4 regions of the Alteromonas sp. MB-3u-76 genome follow, and region 4 is predicted to be linked to each of the others. Evidence: predicted binding sites of a transcription regulator. Region 4 holds the regulator's gene; each other region holds the start of a gene.
What was found. The regulator sigma-54, encoded in region 4, starts transcription at its own class of promoters, with help from an activator protein. The targets are predictions, from matches to a motif close to GTTGGCACGNNNNTNGNNT.
Positions count from the first base shown of each region.

Region 1: the regulator sigma-54 is predicted to act here: its motif matches at 1,896-1,914, upstream of CW735_RS11135 (DUF1328 domain-containing protein).
Region 2: the regulator sigma-54 is predicted to act here: its motif matches at 2,625-2,643, upstream of glnA (glutamate--ammonia ligase).
Region 3: the regulator sigma-54 is predicted to act here: its motif matches at 3,167-3,185, upstream of xdp1 (exosortase-dependent surface protein XDP1).

Region 1 covers NZ_CP025115.1:2,495,621-2,501,451, reverse strand. Annotated here, with positions in the region: gene CW735_RS11150 (DUF349 domain-containing protein) at 1-987, shown strand, start outside; gene CW735_RS11145 (hypothetical protein) at 988-1,206, shown strand; gene CW735_RS11140 (hypothetical protein) at 1,361-1,609, opposite strand; gene CW735_RS11135 (DUF1328 domain-containing protein) at 1,677-1,853, opposite strand; gene yfbR (5'-deoxynucleotidase) at 2,114-2,764, shown strand; gene CW735_RS11125 (phosphoribosyl-AMP cyclohydrolase) at 2,866-3,510, opposite strand; gene CW735_RS11120 (CC0125/CC1285 family lipoprotein) at 3,731-4,309, opposite strand; gene CW735_RS11115 (hypothetical protein) at 4,335-4,619, opposite strand; gene CW735_RS11110 (hypothetical protein) at 4,708-5,226, opposite strand; gene CW735_RS11105 (DUF883 domain-containing protein) at 5,239-5,571, opposite strand; gene CW735_RS11100 (response regulator) at 5,733-5,831, opposite strand, start outside.
Region 2 covers NZ_CP025115.1:3,440,509-3,446,339, forward strand. Annotated here, with positions in the region: gene CW735_RS15290 (response regulator) at 1-174, opposite strand, end outside; gene typA (translational GTPase TypA) at 425-2,254, opposite strand; gene glnA (glutamate--ammonia ligase) at 2,710-4,119, shown strand; gene CW735_RS15305 (DUF4124 domain-containing protein) at 4,322-4,978, shown strand; gene glnL (nitrogen regulation protein NR(II)) at 5,104-5,831, shown strand, end outside.
Region 3 covers NZ_CP025115.1:2,875,515-2,881,345, forward strand. Annotated here, with positions in the region: rRNA gene CW735_RS12850 (16S ribosomal RNA) at 1-468, opposite strand, end outside; gene pssA (CDP-diacylglycerol--serine O-phosphatidyltransferase) at 953-1,762, opposite strand; gene xdp1 (exosortase-dependent surface protein XDP1) at 2,121-3,068, shown strand; gene xdp1 (exosortase-dependent surface protein XDP1) at 3,224-4,075, shown strand; gene prsT (XrtA/PEP-CTERM system TPR-repeat protein PrsT) at 4,178-5,831, shown strand, end outside.
Region 4 covers NZ_CP025115.1:840,996-846,826, forward strand. Annotated here, with positions in the region: gene mgtE (magnesium transporter) at 1-715, opposite strand, end outside; gene CW735_RS03755 (HPr family phosphocarrier protein) at 921-1,193, opposite strand; gene rapZ (RNase adapter RapZ) at 1,228-2,070, opposite strand; gene ptsN (PTS IIA-like nitrogen regulatory protein PtsN) at 2,206-2,652, opposite strand; gene hpf (ribosome hibernation promoting factor) at 2,666-2,953, opposite strand; gene CW735_RS03775 (RNA polymerase factor sigma-54) at 2,982-4,481, opposite strand; gene lptB (LPS export ABC transporter ATP-binding protein) at 4,559-5,284, opposite strand; gene lptA (lipopolysaccharide transport periplasmic protein LptA) at 5,284-5,831, opposite strand, start outside.

The DNA.
Region 1 (5,831 bases), 1.7 Mb from region 4:
GCAAAAGATATCGACCCAGACACGCCGCCATCGGAGCTAAGCAAAATACTCGACAGGCTTGCCAAGCAGTGGCGAGCCTGTGGTCAAGTTGAAAAGCAAGACTACGAGCAGCTAAAGCAAGAGTGGAAGGCCGTAAACTCACCACTTCAAAAAACTGTTCGCGAATGGCAGAGTCAAAATCAAGCGCTTAAGCAAGCCTTGGTAGATAAGGTAGATGCATTGCAAAATGCTGAAGATATGGAAGCTGCTGCCCAATCCGCTCAGACATTACAGCAAGAGTGGAAGCAAATTGGACATGCAGGAAAACGCGAAGAAAGCAGATTATGGGCAGAATTTAAAAAGCGCAATGACGAAGTATTTGAACGTATTAAAGGTCAGCGCAAAGCCCAAAATAATGCTTTTGCTCAGCGTGCGGAAGCACTGGTTGCTATTTTAGCCTCCATTTCCGTAGAGGCTGATGAAGATACGTATAGCAGCGCTCTCAAACCAGTGGAAGATGGGTTAGCAGAACTTACAGGTGCCAATCGCACAAAAGTTGAACGCAAAATCAGTGAGCTAAATCGAAAGAGAGAAAATTATCTGCGCGAAAACCTCAATGAGCGGAAAACTGCACGTGCGCAGGCGTTAATATCACTATTACAAAATAATGAACCCGGTGAGCGAGAAGCGCATCTAGAAATTTTAGGTAAGCGCTGGTCGAGTATATACACCAATGCAAGCAACTCTGACACTTCGCGCCATGATAGGCAATGGCTAACCGTGGCACTTGAAGTAGCGTGTGAGATGCCAAGTCCAGAAGCAGATTCGTCAACTCGTTCAAGCGTACAGCTTCAAATGATGACCGCGAAGCTGGAAAGTGGCGAGGCTCCGTCTCCTGCCGACATTCTGGGAGATTGGTTATCTCATGGTGAGGTGAAAAGTAGTGAGCACGGGTTACTGCAGCGAGTTATCAGTGTTATCGATAACAAACCAGGTGTGCTTGCGTAGATGGAAAATAGTGTTGAGTTTGAATTTGGTTCCGAGATGTCAGCCTATCGGTTTCTCAATACTGTGAAGCATATTGATGCTGAAGGTCTTCGGGTTAAGTTTGGGCAGACAGATCACCATGTGAGCGTCAAATACACGTATATCGTGGGAGAGTTTGATCAAACTCTCTCAACGCTAGACGATTTAGCGCGAGAAATGGGCGGTATTGAAGTGTCTTAACCGATCGTAATTGGCGTTGTATCGCTAGGTGACAAAAGTAAAAAAATAGCCGGTAACTTCTACCGGCTATTTTTTATTTTTTCATATAGCGATTCTCATGTGGCGAGAGAGAGTTGTTAATAACAATCCATCCCGCTAGTGAGTCACCTATTGGTTAGCAATCGTCGTCTTCTGCATCTACGCCTTCTTTGACATCTTCACAAGCGTCTTCAACGGCGTTTCCTGCGTCATCGGCCATATCACCGATTTCTTCGCCACCGTCTTCGAGAGCGTTACCTGCGTCGGTAACCATTTCATCAAGTTCTTCACCTGCGCTTTCAGCGTCGTTTTCACTACATGCTGCTACAGACAATACAAATATTGATGCCGCTGCTACCTTTGCTAAATCTTTAAATGAAATCATATCCTTACTCATTTTCTTTAACTATCTAATTTAACTGCTTAATTTAACTGCTTAATTTGAGAGCGTGTTACGCTTTTGGCGCTTTGCCACGAAGAGCGTTTGCGATTAGCGAGATGACAAGAAACGCTACAAATACGAAAAATAATATTTGTGCAATTCCTGTTGCCGCACCTGCTATGCCCGAGAAGCCAAAAACTGCTGCAATAATGGCGATAATAAAAAATGTGATTGCCCAGCCTAACATAGTAAGTTCCTCTTGTTGCTTCCGTTTCGTTCAGTAAAGGTGATGCTATGTTAGTGCCATATTTTTAAGTGCATGTTATTAATGATAAAAATTAAATTTTTATCATTCTGGACAGTAATTATTGGGCGTCTCAACAATAATAATTACAGGTGATTTGCAGTTTTTACAATCGACAAACTGCGAGAGAGATAATTTACATTGTGTTAATGGGCAGCCAAAAGGTAAGATCGGAAACTTAAAATATGTGAAGGAACAGACTAATGGCAAATACACACTCGGCGTTTATCGGACTAATGCAGCGGGCTCGTAACGTAAAGCGATGGCCATTAATGGCTCAGTTTCAAGACGAAATGCTTTCTACTCACATTTACGAGGCTTCTGTTGTTGGACATATGCTAGGCGCTATAGCGTGCGATATCTTTAAAGAAGATATTGATCCAGATAGGGTGGCCGCCATGGCGATTTTCCACGAGGGTAGTGAAATTGCAGGGATGAGCGATATACCTAGCCCGGTAAAGTATCACGATCCCGAGACAACATCGGCAATCAAGAAGCTTGAACGCCGTTTTGAGGCCATGTTAATCAAAACGTTACCTGAAGCGTTGCAGCAGCGCTATCAATCATTAATAGAGCAAGACAAGGAAGACGCACATGTGACCCTTGCGAAAGCGGCCGACGTTCTTTGCGCTTATCTAAAATGTGATTATGAGCTATCCAAATCAAATTCTGAGTTTGCTAATGCGATGCAGGAAATGGAAGTGCAATTAAAACGCTACAAAGAAAAGCTGCCCGCTGTGAGCTATTTTTGCCAGATTTTTCTTGAAGATGCTAAAGGTACTCTTGATGAACAAACAAAAGATTTAGAGTGGATAGAGCGAGCTAATACGCTTCATTTAGATAGTGATGATTAGATAATTTGCGCTAAAAAAGCCGGGGTAAAACACGAGTTGTTGTTTTACCCTAGCTGGCTATCTAGTTTGCTTCTTGAGCTATATAGGTCACTGGCTCTTAATTAGCTGCCCGAGGGGTTGTAGGGCAGCGAAGATTGGTGAGCGACAATGCGTAAGTTATTATCACTGTCTTTTACGTAAGCAAAGGTATATTCCACTTTGGTTTCATCGCCTTTTGTGTCAGTAAAATAATAGTTTCCCATTGCCACAGCCATCCTGCAGCTATTGTTGATAATGCCCACGTTATCAAACTTCACATTTGTGTAAGGCTTAATGGCAAAGCCTTTATCTTCTGCATAAGCATCATTTCCGCCAACAAAGTAAGACAGAGCAGCATCAAAACTAGATCTAAACTGATCGTTGGCTGCAAGTGTGGGTTTGAAAAGCACACTGCTCAAATCGTACCCATACATGTCTTGGATGAAGTCGGCAGCTTCATTAGAATAATCGCCGTTATTGGAATATACCGAGCCTATTTCAACAATACCGTCGCCCCACATTTTTTGTGCAGCAATAACTTCGCGCTCAGTAATACATGAGTTTGAATAGAGTAGCGAATTATCCAGTGCTTGTGCTGTAAGGGAAGGCGATGCGCTTGTTGTGCTACCTGCTTTCTGAGGGTTTGCAACCGCACTGCATCCCGAAGCAAGTAGTATCACTGCTGTTGTAGCGATAGTTTTTGAGCTAATGACGTTTAATTTATTCATCTCATAAATCCTTCTTCTTGTGTCAGTGAGTCACAATTGCAATTTCAGGTTTATTGCATTGCTTACTGTTAAGCATATAGCGAAGTGATTACGGCTACTTTTGTAGCAGATTAAAAACAGATGAACATGGAATTAAGAGCAGATTCACGAGGAATAAAGTAAGTTTACGCCTCGTAAAGACGGTGTTTTAGTTAAGCCAATATCGGCTTAACCGTTTGTATTAATAGTTCTGATTTTTTTCTTCTAGGGGTTGTGCAAGCAACTCGCTAACCGAAAATGCGTTATTGCCAAGACTAACTTTGTCATTCGACATCTCGGCGACAATTGAAAAATAAATATCTTTCATCGCTTTCTTTTCAATATCGCTGGGATTTGGCAATGTTGAAGGTTGTGCAACGTTTGAACATCCAGACATGGTGCACTGTTTATCAGAGGGAAAAGTGACCTGGTCGTTTTTGGTCATTGATATTTCGCGGGCTATAACCCGTTTCTTTTCAATGTTTGTAGATGCGACAGCAACAAAATCAAATCCATTAGTCTGCGCGATTTCTGCTGCTCTTCTCAGTGCATACTGCTGCACCTTATCAGCAGGCGTCTTGTCAGAAGCTTTAAACAGAATTCGGTATTCTGCGTCGCTTATTTTTTCACTTGAATAACCGTAGCTTTGCTCTGATTTGGCCGATTTATAAGGTGTAGGCGATGCTACTGGAACCGACGCACAACCGGCTAAAATGTTGCTTGTGATAATTGCGGCACCTACGACAGCGTGAATATTTCTTATTTTAAATTTATGACGCATCAATAACTTCCTTTTGCCATATTAATTACATTTTAAATAGCGATAGCAACGCGGTTCTGCCTATCGTTGTTAGTGCTGTTTTACGATTCTTTTTCACTTTTGGTTTCGCGTCAGATGCACCTTTATAGGCGCCTAAACCCACAATAGAAAGAATAACTTCAGGTTTGCCAAATAAAAACCTGCACTTCAATTTGGCGTTTTCTTCCGCTAACGATGCGTGATGCTTTTGGGCATAAAGATCTCTTTCTTTTTTCTCAATATCAAGCAACTGTTCTTTCAGTAAAACGATTTTCATCAGTGCGTTAATCATAACGTTTATCCTTTACTATAGCGTAGTTTCAGACTAATGACGTCTTATGGGAGTCTTATGAAAATATTATGCAAATTTTATGCAAATTTTATGTAAGAAGGCTGCGTTTTATTAACCCTATCACCCTTTCAAAGCTAACTAGTTGAGATGCATTTTTTGCCAGTCTAAACAACAATATTGCTGCAGCTACATTAATGCACAGAAGGATGCAAATAATGACAAACACGCTGAGGTTTACAGAATACAGCGCTATGCTCAAGCCAACATTGAGAATTACCCAGCACACCATAGATATGACGAAAACAGCCATCGAGGCCACTACAGTAATAAGAAGAGAGCGCTTGATGAGCATTAATTCACTGTTGAAAAGGCTTAAAAAGGCTGTCCCTTGCTTTGTACGCTGCTTAACGGCATTTTTTAGCGCGTCGAAAATGTCTTCATATTCAGGGTTGGGGTAGGGAGGGGACGCGCTACGGCCCGATGATGCCCTCTTACTGGCGTCTGCAACATTATCGAAGTTCGCCTGATCCCTTGGGGGAGTCAGGCGAAACGGATTTTCATCGCTCACGGTAAAATGAGCATGCCGAAAATCAGGTAATTCACTCATAGTGGCGAGTTACTACTTTTTACGAAATAGCGAAGTCACTAACACTCCCGCTGCAAAAGCGAGTCCCGCTGTTGCCACTGGATTTTCAATCGCGTAATTACGCACTTTTGATGATTGCCACTTTTGTTCGGCAAGACGCTTGCGTTCTGACATGTTTTCTGCAGACGCTGTTGCTGTGCGACGTATATTTTCCTCAGCCACGCTAGCATTATCTGCAAGCTTATCTACAGACTCATGGAGTGATTCTTTTAGTTGGTCCGTAACGGGGTGGCTAGGTTCTGATGTTGCTTTACCATTTGCCGATGTATTTTTCGCCGCTGTGGTTTTCGCAGTTTGTGTAGCCATAGTAGTCTCCTTGATTTTACTAGGTTCAAATAGATAGGAGCAACTGTTATGCCATAGGTTAGGTATTTGATTTTGCTGGCTTTTAGATATTTTGATTTAGAATGTTAAGTAGAATGCACACAGATTTGTGAGCACTCTGTAAGAATTGCGCAGTTGGTCAGTTATACTAGTATGCTCTCTAGATCGTTTTTAGTAACCGGTTTAAGCAAAGCACTGTCTATACCAATAGACCGCATAGTGCTTTCATCAGCTTGGTGGCC
Region 2 (5,831 bases), 1.8 Mb from region 4:
AAGTTGGTCGCTAATCACCAAATTCAATGAATCTGGCGTTTGCTGAAGCAAAAAATCTCGAGCGTATTTGCTCCGGCTAAACGGATAAACGGTTGCATCCAACTGGGTTTCTAATGCATCGGTTATTAAATCGAGGGTAATTTGATCATCTTCAATGACGGCAATTGAAAGCATGGAAGTACCTCTTAAAAAATTCCACCGTTTACACAAGTTACCTGTAAAAGCGATATAGCCTACAGGAGCTTAATAACTTAAAGTGTAGGGACAAAATATAGAAATGACCACTCGCCTTTGGTAGCAACTATTTAGCGAGTTATGGTTTGAACAAGCGCTAATAGAATAAAAAATGCCAACGCGAGGTTGGCATTTTTATCTTTTTTCAGCGCAAACATTAACGCGCTAAAACTTTAACGTATATTGCTGTCTATTTTGGCGCTCGCGATGCACGCTTGCGTTCGTTCTCTGTAAGCAACTTCTTACGGATACGAATAGATTCTGGTGTAACCTCTACCAATTCATCTTCGTCAATGAACTCTAGTGCTTGCTCTAGAGACATTTTGATTGGTGGTACAAGTGTTTGCGCTTCATCAGTACCAGAGGCACGAACGTTAGTAAGCTGCTTACCTTTCAACGCGTTTACCGTTAGGTCGTTGTCACGGCTGTGAATACCGATAACCATACCTTCGTAAACTTCAACACCATGACCGATGAACAAACGACCACGCTCTTGAAGGTTAAATAACGCATTAGTAAGTGCTTTACCATTAGCGTTGGCAATGAGAACACCGTTTTTACGCTTACCAATAATGCCGCCTTTGTATGGGCCGTAGTGATCGAATGAATGGTATAGCAAACCAGAACCCGACGTCATTGTCATAAACTCTGTTTGGAAACCGATAAGACCACGACTTGGAATAACGAAGTCGATACGAACACGGCCTTTACCATCTGGAGACATGTCTGTCATTTCAGCTTTACGTAGACCAAGCTGCTCCATGATAGAACCCTGATGCTGTTCTTCACAGTCAATCGTCAAGGTTTCAAATGGCTCTGTTGTTTCGCCATTTTCTTCTTTTAGAATTACTTCTGGACGAGATACAGCAAGTTCGTAACCTTCACGACGCATATTTTCAATCAGTATGCCTAAGTGAAGTTCACCACGACCTGATACGCGGAATTTATCCGGATCAGCCGTTTCTTCAACACGTAGTGCAACGTTGTGAACAAGCTCGTCGTTCAAACGTTCAAGGATGTTACGCGACGTTACATACTTACCTTCTTTTCCAGCAAAAGGTGATGTATTTACTTGGAACGTCATGGTTACTGTTGGCTCATCTACCGATAGTGGTGGAAGTGCTTCAACGGCATTCACGTCACAAATTGTGTCAGAGATTTTCAGTTCACCAAGACCAGAGATAGCGATGATATCGCCCGCATTCGCGCTGTCTACTTCGTGACGGTCTAGACCAAGGTAGCCATATACTAGGCCAACTTTACCGTTGCGAGTTTTGCCATCAGCAGTAACGATAGTTACCTGTTGGTTGGTTTTAACTGAACCGCGGCTGATACGACCTACACCGATTACACCCACATACGAGTTGTAATCTAGCTGTGAAATCTGCATTTGGAAACCGCCGTTGGCATCAGCATCTGGTGCAGCAACTTGGTCAACAATAGTTTGGAAAAGTGGAGTCATGTCTTCTGACGGTGTGTCAGCATCGTTAGACGCCCAACCGTTTAGTGCAGAAGCATAAACAACTTGGAAATCAAGCTGCTCATCAGTAGCGCCAAGGTTATCGAACAAATCAAATACTTGGTCCATTACCCAATCAGGGCGAGCACCTGGCTTGTCGATTTTGTTGATGACAACAATAGGCTTAAGGCCTTGAGCAAATGCTTTTTGAGTAACAAAGCGCGTTTGCGGCATTGGACCTTCTTGAGCGTCAACAAGTAGAAGTACAGAGTCAGCCATTGACATTACACGCTCTACTTCACCACCGAAATCGGCGTGTCCCGGAGTATCAACAATGTTGATACGGTAGTCTTGCCAGTTAATTGCAGTATTTTTCGCCAAGATGGTGATACCGCGCTCTTTCTCGATGTCATTCGAGTCCATAACGCGCTCTTCTTGTACGCCGCGAGATTCCAACGTTCCAGATTGCTGAAGAAGCTTATCTACCAAGGTAGTTTTACCGTGGTCAACGTGGGCGATGATTGCGATATTACGCAATTTACTTATATCAGTGGTATTCATGCTTATATAGAGCCTGTGTAAATCGATACATACCAACACGGTATGCATGAGATTTCTTGCAAAAAATGCAGATAGAAAATTTTCGCGGATTGTACAGAAAAAACGCGCCGTTTGCGCATCTTTTTTCACTTTGCAATGAATGTTTCCGCTTTTCTTATGATTTTAAAGGCCTATAGCGGAATTTAATGGTAATAAGGGAGTAATTCACTGTGTAGAAAGAGTGGCAAGCGGCTAGAAAGTATTCTAGTCTAAACATCTTAGGCGACGCCACCTGCACCACTATCGCACGACATCGCACCAAGTTGGTGCGAAGCAAGCTATATTACAGGTCTTCATCTTAGTCTAAGCCGCAGAAAACGGCAGATAGATATATGGCATGATTATCGCTTTCACAATTTTACTGTTGGAGTGAGCCTGATCACTCTGCATTTTTACATTAAAACCTGGAGGACACGATGTCAGTAGAAAAGGCATTAGAGCTGATTAAAGAAAGCGAAGCGAAATTTATCGATTTACGTTTTACCGATACCAAAGGTAAAGAGCAACACGTATCTATTCCTGCGAGCCAAGTTGATGAAGATTTCTTCGAAGAAGGAAAAATGTTTGACGGTTCTTCAATTGCAGGCTGGAAGGGCATCAACGAATCTGACATGGTTCTTCTTCCGGACGCAGACAGCTGCGTAGTTGACCCTTTTGCAGAAGAAACACAAGTAAACATCCGCTGTGACATCGTTGAGCCTACTACTATGGAAGGCTACGAGCGCGACCCGCGTTCTGTTGCTCGCCGCGCAGAAGAATATCTGAAGTCTACAGGTATCGGTGACACGGTATTCTTCGGTCCAGAACCAGAATTTTTCCTTTTCGACGACGTGCGTTTCCACACTGATATGGCGGGTTCTTTCTACAAGATTGATTCATCAGAAGCAAAGTGGAACTCTGGCGAAGAGTTTGAAGGCGGTAACATGGCTCACCGTCCAGGCGTAAAAGGCGGTTACTTCCCAGTACCTCCAGTAGACTCTGCGCACGACATTCGCGCGGCAATGTGTATGGTTATGGAAGAGATGGGCCTTGTTATCGAAGCGCATCACCATGAAGTTGCTACCGCTGGCCAAAACGAAATTGCATGTGAATTCAACACGTTAGTTAAGAAAGCTGATGAAATCCAAGTATACAAGTATGTTGTACACAACGTTGCTCATGCATACGGTCAAACTGCGACCTTTATGCCTAAGCCTCTAGTTGGCGACAACGGTTCTGGTATGCACTGTCACCAATCTATTGCAAAAGATGGCAAGAACATCTTTGCAGGTGACAAGTATGCAGGCCTTTCTGAAGAAGCGCTTTACTACATTGGTGGTATTATTAAGCATGCTCGCGCAATCAATGCGTTTGCTAATGCATCAACAAACTCGTATAAGCGTCTTGTACCAGGGTTTGAAGCACCTGTAATGCTGGCTTACTCTGCGCGTAACCGCTCTGCTTCAATCCGTATTCCTTATGTAACAAGCGATAAGGCTCGTCGTATTGAAGTGCGCTTCCCTGACCCAACAGCTAACCCATACCTTGCATTTACTGCAATGCTTATGGCTGGCCTTGACGGTATTAAGAACAAGATCCACCCTGGCGATGCTATGGATAAAGACTTGTATGACCTACCGGCAGAAGAAGCAGCAGAAATTCCAACCGTTGCTAGCTCGCTAGAAATGGCGCTAGAAGCATTGGATAACGACCGCGAATTCCTTACTGCTGGCGGTGTAATGACTGATGACATGATTGATGCATATATCGACCTTAAGTCTGAAGAAGTCACTACTTTGAACATGACAACTCACCCTGTTGAGTTCGACATGTACTACAGCGTTTAATAGAAACGTTTCAACATGCGCTTCGTGTGTTGATGATGTATGTAGATATTTGAAGCCCGCAATTGCGGGCTTTTTTATTGTCTGCGCATTGATTTGTATAAGGGCCTATTAGGTTGGGAACAGCCTGCGCGACTAACAATTACCTATTATGCTTAGAATCATCTATGATAGCGTTTGAGCAACATTTAAAGGGACACCATTTATGACAGATTCAATTAAACGCACCTCGCTGCTTTTCACTTTGCCGTCATTTACTTTGTTCCTATGCGCCACCTGCTTTTCTCATCAGGCTTTTACCCAGCAAACATACGATCAGCAAACACCTGACCAGCAAGCCTCTGCCCAGCAAAACACGACACAGAAAAATAAAACACACCAACAAAAAACACAAAATAGTCCTGCGCAAATTTTCAAAGTCGTCAACGAAGACGGCTCTGTGACATATACAGATACACCACCGCCAAATGCCGAGACCGTAGAGCTAGATATAAAAACACGTAACGTGGTCTCTGCTATTAAAACGCCAAAGACTCAAAAAGTTCAGGTTAAAAAGAAAAAGCCAAATTATAGCGTAAGTATCGCTAGCCCCGCTCCCGAAGCGACCTTGAGAGACAACGCTGGCAACATTGTTATTAAAGCGGAACAAAACAGTGCAGTAAAAGCTCCCTTGTATCGCTTGATATTCGACGGTGCCCCAGTTAAGAGCAATTCCTCAGGCATATTTAAGCTAGAGGGTGTCCATCGTGGGGCACATAATTACAAAGTTGAACTCACCAACAATACGGGCAAGACTCTTGCATCGTCTTCTACTCAAACCCTTTACCTGCATCAGGCATCGGTGTTTATCAATAACAACTAGCGTGCAGCCCTACTGAACTGGCGCACCAACGCGGTTCATAGAATTTTAATTTTCGAGTAAACCTGCGCGGGATTGTCAGTTACACGCTACAATGCACAACATTGGTGCAAAGGAGACATGCTCGGATGGTTTCTACCGAGTCAGAATCACGATTATTACTAAATAGTCTAAATACAGCCCTAGTGATGGTAGATAGCCGGCTGCGTATTATTTACGCGAACCACGCCGGTGAGGCATTATTTGAAACGGGGTTAAAACAACTTCAAGGCCATATTCTACCTGACTTTTTCTTACCGGGTACTATTGAGACAACGCGGTTGCGAGCCGCAATACGCAAAGGTGAAGACTTTACTGAAAACGAGATAAAACTGGCGTTTAAAGATAATCGCTACGTTTCAGTAGATTTAACCGTTACTAATATTGCAACTTCCAACGGCCCAGGCCTGCTTTTTGAAGTAAAGAAAATAGACCAGCAAAAGCGAATCACCCGAGAAAATCTACAAAATGCCCAGCATTATGCAGCTCGAGAACTCGTGCGTGGCCTAGCCCATGAAATAAAAAACCCCTTAGGAGGAATTCGTGGTGCAGCTCAACTGTTAGAAAAAGAGTTACCTGAACAACATAAAGAGTTTACACGCATGATAATCGAGCAATCGGATAGACTGCGTACCTTGGTAGACCGCCTTTTAGGACCTAATTCTTTACCTCGCTTTGAAGTAAGCAATGTGCATCAAGCGTTAGAGAAAGTGCGAAGCCTTATGTTGGTTGACTCTGCCATACCAATTTCAATTGTACGAGATTACGACCCAAGTATTCCCGATCTGAGGATCGATCCAGACATGATTCAGCAAGC
Region 3 (5,831 bases), 2.0 Mb from region 4:
TGAGCAGGTATTAACTACTCACTTTTCCTCACAACTGAAAGTGCTTTACAACCCGAAGGCCTTCTTCACACACGCGGCATGGCTGCATCAGGGTTTCCCCCATTGTGCAATATTCCCCACTGCTGCCTCCCGTAGGAGTCTGGGCCGTGTCTCAGTCCCAGTGTGGCTGATCTTCCTCTCAGAACAGCTAGAGATCGTCGCCTTGGTGAGCCTTTACCTCACCAACTAGCTAATCTCACTTGGGCCTCTCTCTGCGCCGGAGCCTAAGCCCCGTTTGGTCCGTAGACGTTATGCGGTATTAGCAGTCGTTTCCAACTGTTATCCCCCTCGCAAAGGCAAGTTCCCAAGCATTACTCACCCGTCCGCCACTCGTCAGCGATGTGCAAGCACATCCTGCTACCGTTCGACTTGCATGTGTTAGGCCTGCCGCCAGCGTTCAATCTGAGCCATGATCAAACTCTTCAATTAAATATATCGAATTATGAATCGTCGTATAGACACTCTTAACGAGTGCCCACACAGATTGTCTTGTCTAAATTGTTAAAGAACATAGCGACTTCGTCGCTATCTCACCGTAAGCCGCTGCTTCTTGGTGACTCACCCTGTTCGAGTGAGGAGCGCATTAAACGCTGGAAGTTTTTACTGTCAACACTTTTTGAAAATTTATTTTCTGAAGCGTTTCTTCGAAACTCCCGTCCTTACTGCCTTACAAAGGTAGTAGAGACTAACTTCGCGGTCTCTGCCGTTTGGCTTTTCCCCCGAAGCGGATGCGCATTTTACTTATCTGCAGGCTTTCGTCAATAGCTTTCTTTGAATAAAAAGCAAAAAAGCGACCGAGTGGTCGCTTTTTGTTCATAATGTTCAGTTATCGCTGAAATCTAAGTTGAATACTCGGTTGAATACTCGGTTCTTCTCGCAGTATTAAACAAGACGAAATTAAGATAACAAGTCTTTACCCGTTTTTCTGTTCATCGCTGGGTTGCTCTACATCATTGCGCTTGGCACTTTTAAAATCTGCATCTTCTTCATGGTCGCCAACGACATCATCTAAAGTAACTTTATCAACTGTTCTAAATGTATTGATAGGACCAGCAAGTGCATATAACGCAAAAACAATAAATAAAACTAGCGCTGGTTCAGTTGCCACCACAATGAATATAAGTAGTACAAGTAGCAACGCGACAAATGGAACCTTTCCATGCCAGTTCACTTCTTTAAAAGAGTTATATTTAAAATTGCTTACCATAAACAAGCCAGCAAGGCCTGTTACTATAGCAACAACAATACCGTAGTCTGTACCGTTAACATCGTACTCTACGCCAACCCACACAAGGCCAGATACGACCGCCGCAGCTGCTGGGCTTGCTAACCCTTGGAAGAAGCGTTTGTCTGCTATACCTACTTGCGTATTAAATCTTGCCAACCTCAACGCGGCTCCTGCTACATAAACAAACGCAGCAAGCCAGCCCAGCTTACCTAGCTCGGTTAAACCCCAGTTATATGCCACCAATGCTGGAGCCATACCAAACGACACCATATCTGCCATAGAGTCGTATTCAGCCCCGAAGTCGCTTTGCGTATTAGTCATACGAGCAACTCGACCATCGAGCCCGTCAAAGATCATGGCGACAAAGATAGCAACAGCCGCAGCTTCGAAACGACCATTCATAGATGACACAACCGCAAAAAAGCCTGAAAACAGACCCGCAGTAGTTAATAAGTTGGGGAGCAAGTATATCCCTTTACGCTTTTGTTCAGACATATGTCCTCATAGCTCTACATATATAATGATGTAATTATTCCATAGATATTGGTTTGCGCATAGTAAAGTAAGGAATGTTGGCTTTCGTAAGAAACATTATTAGTACCTTTTCCGCATATTTTATGAGGTGACTAAATAAGCTCCTTGCTTTACCTCCCTCGTTTTCACACAAAATAAATCTGTTTGTCTGCACGGTTATTGCCTATAAGCAATAACAAAGTATCAAGGTACATACCTAACTCTCTAATCCATTTATTTATCATATGTATTCATCAATGCGCGTTTAGTACACGCCATATTGAGTGCCAAGCACTCATTTCAGAGCGCCAATCACAAGCTGGGCTTCAGGAGTCTTACTATGTACAAATCTTGCAATTCAAAATTAGGTCAAATATTTCTAGTTTTACCTCTATTGTTCGCATTTACAGTGACCGCATCTCCAGCCTACGCAAAGAAAAATAAAGACTTTTATAAAAACTGTAATTCAAAGAGTGCGAAACACGCTTGCAACTCCTCTTTAAAAGAAAATACATATAGCAACGATACAAACAAACCGTATGACCTAGTGGCCGATGGCGTATCTTATGGAACTAATGCTGCAAACTCTAATGTAACAGTTAATGGAGTGAAAATTTCACTAGCAGCCTTTGCAGATACGCAAAATATTCACAACGAAGTTGTTGTTGGAGCTAGCTTAGAAAAAATATCTGACAAGTGGGCATATGGCGTTACAAATAATGATGAAGCCGGTTATTACGGATGGTCTGATCATGCTATCGATAACGTAAACCACTACAGCCAAGGTAGCAACAATGCCTATTTTAGTGGCATAACAAATGTTGAACGTGATTATGATTTTGTTTTGTTATCTTTTGATAAAGCAGTCACGCTTACGGGTGCTGGATTCTCATGGCTCGCTAATTTAGACGATAGCCAAGTTTCAGTTGCAGCACTTAATAATACGTCGATACTAACGTCGGGCACCAGCACGTGGAGCAATATTGTGGACGATGCGCTAACTACAGGTTCATTTGACATAAAAAGCTCTGGGAATTCTGATTATGCGGCCAATTTCACATTTAAAGATGCCGCAAATTACTGGCTAGTTGGTGCATACAATACTGTTTTCGGCAATATTGGTGGGCGTGTTGGAAATGATGCGTTTAAATTAGCAGCTGTTGATTTTTCTGTTAAGGAAATTGCGGAAACATCAAACACAACTGAAGTGTCAGAACCTGGCACTGTGGGCTTGCTAATGGCTTGTTCTTTGTTTGCAATGTTGCGTCGTAAAACTCTGTTTAACTAAACTAGACTTTAGATCAATGACAAGTGGTACAACCTGTCAGTTTTTTTTACTCCACAAAACTTCATTCAAATATTATCGAGCAAAAACAAAAGGTTAAAACTGGCACACTCTGTGCTTTCAAGCAATATCTGTAGTTGTTGTAGTAGTATATATTAATGAAAAAATTGATTTCCTTTTTTGTTTTGGTTGCCTTGCAAATCAGTCTAGTAAATGCTGAAGACACATTAATAAAAGAGTATTCATATGACCTCATGGAGCATGATGCGTCTGGTGTATTGAGCCCCTCTGGAATAGATATTGATGGAGTAAATGTTGCGATATCTGCATGGGCGGATACCGCAATATCTGTACAAACTAATTCTGGAAGAACTTGTGTCTGGATTTTTTGTAGAAACACATCTGTTGAAACAACTGAAGACCTTGACACTATAGAATCTGCAACAGCTCAACTTGTTGATGGGTATGGTTATGGAATAAGAAATAACTTGGAGTCACCAGGCGATCACCAAACCATTGACAATTATGGTGAGGAAGTAAACGAAACACCTGTAAATTCATTTGAATATCTGTTGTTTTCTTTTGATTCAGAAGTAAATGTCTCTCAAATCGATTTTGGATGGAATGCTAATAATGGTGAGGATCAGCAAGTTTCTGTTGTATCTATCGAAGGCGCGCCTGAGATAGAAGGAGAATCGTGGGGCACTATAGCTCTCAATGCGATATCAGCCTCTTTCAATATTACAGGTGGCAAAAATAACGGTGTAGCAGACTTAAGTTCTTTAGATAACGAATATTCCAATTACTGGCTTGTTGGCGCTTATAACAAAGCCTTCGGGGATATTGGTGGGGATGAGAACAATGATGCGTTTAAAATATCATCAATTCAGTTTAATACTAAACAGGTTAATAACACTACTCCACCAGCCCAAGTCAGCGAGCCCGGAGCACTCGCGTTAATGAGCTTAGGTCTTGGTTTAGTGCTTTACAGACGCAAACGTCGCGCTTAATTGTTTTAAAACAATTAAAAAACACGTATCTTTAGAAGGTGGCTTAGGCCACCTTTTTTTATGCTATTTTTATGCTTGAGTAAGGCAAACCCAAAGGTAACTATGAACTTGTTTAATAATAAAAAGCGCTTTGTTAAACGCGCTCTCTTCTCTGTCATCGCCACCTCTTTTTTCACCGTGAACGGTTTTGCCACAACATCAGAGGATTACGAGAAGGCGTTAACTGCGTTCAATCAAAGTGAGTATGACGAAGCGTATATACACCTTAAAAATAGCCTGCAAAAAGACCCTGAAAATTTAGCCGCTAAAATTCTGATGGGAGAAATCCTACTTATCAATGGTTACCTTACCGCAGCTGAAATAGAGTTTGTAGAAGCTCTAGAAATGGGGGCCGATATAAACTTAGTCGCTGAGCCTCTAGGGAATACCTGGCTGTTTTTGAACAAATACCAAGATATCGTCGACTTTGAAGAGCTAGACAAACTCTCGGGTGACTCTGAGCAAGAATGGCTGCTTATCCGCGCCACTGCATGCATTCGTTTAGAAGATGAAGCCTGTGCCCTTAAAGATTACAACGCACTCTTATCTCGCGCCCCCAACTTTGTGCCTGCGATAAATGGTTTAGCCTCAATTGCTCTTCAAAACGAAGATTTAACGAAGGCGTCGACACTCATCAACAGAGCTATGGATGTAGAGCCAGAAAACGCCATAACGTGGCGATTGAAAGGCCAACTTGCTTATCGGCAGGGCGACAAGGATGCAGCAACTGCACACTTACAAAAAGCATTAACCTTTAATCGGGACGATCCCATTGCTCTGCGTAATCTCGTAGACCTCTATTTAGAAGCTAAAGACTACGACACCGCTAAAGTGTTTGTAGACGAGATTATTGAAGATACACCGAATGATCCGCTTGCCATACTTCTCAACAGCTGGCTTCAAAGTAGAGACAACGAACAGGCGATAGATAATGAAAAGCTAAAAGAGCTGAATGAGTTTATGGCGCAGCTAGACCCAGAACTTATTACCTCACAACCTATGCTTTTGTACATCAGCGGGCTAACTAACTTTTTCAATAACAATATGGAAACTGCAGCGAAGGATTTCACTTCTTACTTGCAAAAAGAGCCTGACGATCTGCAAGCAGTGTTGATGCTAAGTCAGGTTTATATGGCCACACAGCAGGATAAGCAAGCGCTACTACTACTTGAACGTCATCAGGAATCGCTTATGGAAGACCCCGATTCAGCACTTATGCTTGGCAATCTTTTTATAAGCCAAAACAAAGCGTTTAAAGCGGAACGTTTACTGCAAAACTTAGAGTATAAATATCCTAACGAAGGCAAGTTACAGCTTTTCAAAATTAAGCTGATGGCCGCAAGAGGCAAGCGAGAAGAGGCACTTTCTATATTAGAAGACAATCTACCAGCGTACCGTGATAACGGAGGATTCCTATTTACTTATTCGCTAATGAACTTGCAAGCCGAAAAATTTGATAAAGCATTGAACGGCGCAGAGCTCCTTAGTGCCTTATTTCCTAATGAAGCCGAAGTGTATAACTTGAAGGCCGGAATTCTAATACGTCAGGGACTTCTTGAAGACGCAAAAACCAATATCGAAAAAGCGCTGAAACAAAACCCTACGTTATTCCCAGCGAAATTTAATTTAGCCGCCACGCAAAGTAGATTAGGCAATGTTGAGCAGTCTAATCAGCTTATCGAAGAGCTATTAACGCTATCTCCTCAGCACAACGAAA
Region 4 (5,831 bases):
CAACAACGGGGGCTGAAAGCCAATTGTAGCGTTCGAATAAACTCGCTACTTCATCATCTGGCATGTTGACTGGAATAGCTTCTGATTCCTCATCCATGACGTCCGATACTTTGTCGCTGGTATCGGCGGTTAATAGCCGAGTAACCGGGACAATACCCACCAGATTATCGGTTCGATTAACCACGTAAAAGGTATCGGTATTTTCTGGAAGCTCCCCTTTCAGGCGAATATACCTGAGTACAACGTCAATGGTGACATCTGGGCGCAACGTAATGGTGTCGGTGTTCATAATGAACCCGGCGGTCTCTTCACCGTAAGACAACGCTTGCTCGGCTCGCAAACGGTCTTGAGCGTCCATTGAGTCAAGAATGTCGAGCAAAACGGTTTCAGGTAAGCTACTGAGCGTCTCTGCTAAATCATCGGTGTCCATTTCCTCAAGCGCATCAACCACATTGGCCGGCAGCATTTTTGTGATTATGCCATTACGCACATCATCGGAGAGTTCTTCTATTATGTCGCCGTGAAAATCGCTATCGATTAACTCCCAAAGTTCGTCGCGGGTACGACTAGGGCTAGACTCGAGAATATGGGCAACATCGGAAGGGGGAAGCTCTAATAGTAGCTTTCTTACAGACACGAACTGACCGTTGCTTAATGCGTTGTTAAGCGTTCTCAGCTGAGTTTGTACATATTTAGAAACGAGAGCTTCTGCCATGAAGAGCAATTCCTAACTTACTAGATGCCCGAAGAAAACCTAATTTGGTGGCTACACAGAGACTATGTTGCGTGTTAATAGAATAGCGTACTTACCCTGTTGGTGTCATGACAAATACGTTGATTTGAAATACGTTTTTACGCGCTTGACGATAATAACAGCAGCTGTGAAAATTTAAGCAAGAAAAGCACAAAGCAGGCAAGTGTTATTCGTCTTCGTTAAATCGACCCTCTATGAGCTTTTCAATGGCCGCCAGAGCGGCTTCAGCGTCATTGCCCTCAACAATCACGTTTACCTGCTCACCCTGATGGCTTTCTAGCATCATAAGGCCAAGTACGCTGCTAGCATCGGCTTGTTTGTCACCTTTTTCGAGAATGATTTTTGCGTCAAATTGATTTGCTAATTGTACCAATTGAGTTGCTGCTCTTGCATGCAGACCAAGTTTATTGACGATTGTTAGCGTTTTTTCGATAGTCACAGTTTGTCTAGCTCTCTACTTAATGCGCAGGTTGTTAATTTAATTCTCTATGACGTATTTGCACGTCGGGATGAATTTCGCTGAATGTTTTTGACAACGTCTGAGCAATATAAACCGAACGGTGCTGACCGCCGGTGCAGCCTATAGCAACCGTGACATAGCTTCGGTTGTTTCTTTCCAGGTGAGGAAGCCAAGTGGTAATTAAATTTTGTATTTGCCATACAAACTTGGTTACAACGGGTTGTGAGCCAAGGAATACCTCTACCGGAGCATCGACACCGGTTAGGTGCCGAAGATCTGGCTCCCAATGAGGATTGGGAAGGAAACGAGCATCAAACACATAGTCGGCGTCTTTAGGAATACCGTGTTTAAATCCAAAAGACTCGAATACCAGAACGAGACGGGAGCTCTTCTTCCCTAAAATACGCTCGCGAATAATTTCAGCAAGCTGGTGAATAGTTAATTTATCAGTGTCTAAATACAGATCTGCGCGCTCAACAATTGGTGCAAGTAAGTTAGATTCTGCCTTTATAGCTTCCGACAGTGACTTGTTGAGTTTAGCGAGAGGGTGCAGTCGACGGGTTTCGCTAAAACGCTTCACCAGCACATCGTCACTGGCATCAATATAAACGATGGTCATAGACCAGGAAGAGGGCAGGTAGTCTAAAATTTCTACCAAATCGTTAGGGTTTTTAGGCAGGTTTCGCACATCTATGCTTACGGCTACCTGATCATATTCGTCTACTACCGTGTGAGTAAGGGTAGGTAGCAAGTTTACGGGAATATTATCTACGCAGTAATAACCCAAATCTTCTAGGGCCCTAAGCGCAACTGACTTCCCTGAGCCAGAACGACCACTGATAACAATCAGCTTCACCGATAATTCTCCCTAAAATTTTTTTATGTGCCAAAAACTAATTCAAAAACGATTTTTCAATTAAGCGCATATTCCAGAAAAGAGCAGCAACAAAGAGCGCGATGCTTCTCTGTGCTTTTCTGTGCTGCGTCCAATTTATACGCCAAGAGCAGAGATAATATCTTCGTTCGTTTTGGCTCTGCGTATGGCTTTTACCGTATCTTTATCGCTAAGTTTACCTGCAACAGTAGCCAGCGTTTGCAAATGGCCTTGAGTTTGTTCTTCAGGTACCAGTAACGCAAAAAATATGTCGACAGGCTTTTCATCAAGGGCATCGAAGTTGATTGCTGGGATACAGGTTACAACAATCGCCATTACTTGCTCTAATCCTGCCAAGCGGCCATGTGGAAGCGCAATGCCGTTGCCTATTCCTGTACTGCCTACTCGCTCCCGAGCCAGTAAACTGTTTAGCACAGTGACTTGATCTATGTTTTCATCACCTTGCGCTGCTATATCAGAAATAATTTCTAAAATTCGTTTCTTACTATTGCACTGAACCGCACACTCGGTGCGGTCCAGGCTTACGATGGCTTTAATGTCCATGCTTAATTATCTATTAATGTTTTTTCAGTTTTTCCTTATGCTTGATTACCTGCCGGTCGAGTTTATCCACCATGCTGTCAATCGCTGCATACATATCGGTATTTTCTGAGGATGCAAACACTTCAGCACCGCTAAGGTGCATAGTGGCTTCGGCTTTTTGATTTATTTTTTCTACGTTGAGGATGACATGGACATTAGAAATGTGATCAAAGTGACGCTCAAGTTTGCTGAACTTCGTATCGACATAATTACGCAAAGAGTCGGTGATTTCGACATGATGACCAGTTAGGTTGATTTGCATATTTCGTCTTCCTTTTAATATAGCGCCTTTAAATAAGGCTTTTGCGTTGGTTAGACGGGGGTATCGATAAAGACTCCCGGTATTTTGCTATTGTCCGCCGAGCGACTTTTATGCCTTGCTCTGCCAACAATAAAGCAATCTTGCTATCGCTTAATGGTTTGCTAGGCGTTTCTGCTGCAACCAGTTTCTTAATTAACGCACGGATAGCGGTAGATGAACACTCGCCGCCTGATTCCGTTGCCACGTGGCTGGAGAAAAAATATTTTAACTCGTAAATTCCTCGTGGAGTATGCATGTATTTTTGAGTAGTAACCCGTGAAATCGTCGATTCATGCATGTCTACCATTTCTGCGACATCATTGAGAACCATTGGTTTCATCATTTCGGGGCCGTGCTCAAAAAATCCCATTTGTTGCTGAACAATACAGTTAGCCACTTTCATTAATGTATCGTTTCTCGACTCTAAGCTTTTTATAAACCATTTGGCTTCTTGCATATGAGAGCGTATGAACTGTGAATCGCTACTATTTTTCGCTTTTCTACTCATCGCTGCATACTGCTGGTTTACACCCAGTTTAGGTAAGCTGTCTGGATTCAGTTCTACAGTCCAGCGACCGTTTTTCTTTGCTACCGATACATCGGGGATAACATACTCAGGCTCTTTAGTAACTAAAGCACTACCTGGGCGAGGATTCAAGGTTTGAAGCAAACGCATTGCCTCGCGAAGCTCGTCTTCTTTCAAACGACTCTTACGCATTAAGGTTCTGTAGTCTTTGCTGCTAAGCAAATCCGAATAGTCCTCTATCAGTCTTTTTGCCTCTTCCAACCAAGGGGTATCGTCGGCAAACTGACGAAGTTGAACCATCAGACACTCCTGTGGAGTGCGCGAGCCAGAGCCAATGGGGTCAAACATTTGAATACGTTTTAGCACGCACTCCACTTCGTCTAACTCTATCTCTTCTTCAACATTTTCGGTTTCAATATCTTCAAAATTAACGGCTTCTAATATTTCGTCTAACGTTGCCGTGAGATAACCCGACTCATCAATGGAGTCAATAATAGCAATGGCAATCGCTCTGTCAGTGTCAGAAAAAGGAGTGAGGCGCATTTGCCATAATAAATGGGCTTGAATATCTTCTGTGGTTTCACCCTGGAAAATTTGGTCATCATCGTTGTTTGATGGACCGGGAGCAGGTGCAGAGGAGGCAGAATAATATTCGTCCCATGTGCTATCGATGGGCAATTCATCAGGAAGGTCGTTTTTTTCAAGGGCATCACCAGACTCGATAGTGTCGCTAGACGCAGAAGCAGTGGCTTCGCTAGCGCTATCATCGTTGTCGATGTTGTTTTTTTCAGCTTGAGGCTCGTCGTTACCTTCTTCAATTTCTAAAAGAGGGTTTGAGTCTAACGCCTCCTGAATCTCTTGCTGAAGGTCGAGTGTAGACAGCTGAAGCAGCTTGATAGCTTGCTGCAGCTGTGGAGTCATCGTTAGTTGTTGACTAAATTTTAACTGTAAAGATGGTTTCATCTACGTCTTATATTTATGCTCTTCAGTGAATGTACCAGAGCGCTTGAGAAAAATGACAATTAGGTTACATACAATAACTATAGCCTGAATTGTTCGCCTAGGTATACATCCCTTACTTTTTGATTACTTAAAACCTGTTCCGCGGTTCCTTGCGCAATAAGTTCGCCATGACTCACAATGTACGCTTTTTCACAGACATCCAATGTTTCTCTCACATTGTGGTCGGTGATGAGAATGCCTATTCCTCTGTCGCGAAGGTGCTGTATTATCTTCTTTATATCATTAACTGATATTGGATCAACACCAGCAAAGGGCTCGTCGAGCAAAATAAATTCGGGTTTAGCCGCAAGTGCTCTTGCTATTTCTACTCTGCGACGTTCTCCACCGGAAAGGCTCATACCCACACTATTACGTATATGGTTGATATTGAATTCATCAAGTAGTGCGTCAGCTTCTTCTTCCTGTTGCTGAGAGTTCAAATCCTTTCGGGTTTGCAAAATAGCCATGATATTTTCATGCACAGTCAGTTTTCTAAATATAGACGCTTCTTGAGGTAAATAACCAATTCCACCGCGAGCGCGTTCGTGCATGGGCTGATGCGTTAATTCTTTATCGTCTATTAATATCTGCCCTTTGTCTGACGGAACTAGACCGACAATCATATAAAACGTTGTCGTTTTTCCCGCGCCATTTGGGCCTAACAGCCCAACAATCTGCCCTGTAGAGACTGACAGACTAACATCAATCACAACTTGGCGGGATTTGTATGCCTTAGCAAGATTTTTTGCACTAAGAGTAGCCATTACTGTTGCTTGCCTTTACCGTCTTTGCTTTTGTCTGTGTCATTATCACTGCCATCATCACTATTCGAATCGTCTTTTTTGACTTTTCTAATAGACTCTGGCGTGAATACCGTGGTAACGCGACCTTTACCATCTTCTTGATTGCCGCCAGTTGCTAATAACTGTTCAGTTATCATGTCAAAGGTAATGTTATCGCCCTTTACTTGGCTGCTATCTTGCCGTAATTCAGCGTTGCCGCTCAGTGAAATAGTGCGCTTTGCAACCTCGTAACGAATCTCGTTAGCTTGTGCCGATACTGGATTTCCATCTTCTAGTTTTTGCGAGTAGCTAGCAGGTTTACCTCGCGCGACAAAAATCTCACGACCACTGCCTCCAGAGGCAATAACTTCCACTTCGTCAGCTTCAATAACTAAAGAGCCTTGGGTAATAAGTACATTGTCTTTGTACAAAGCAGTTTTATTTTTCCCATCTATAAACTGAGAGTTCGAGCCAATCTCGATAGGAAGGCTAAAGTCCTTTTCGTTGGCAAGCACTGGGCCGGCGCATA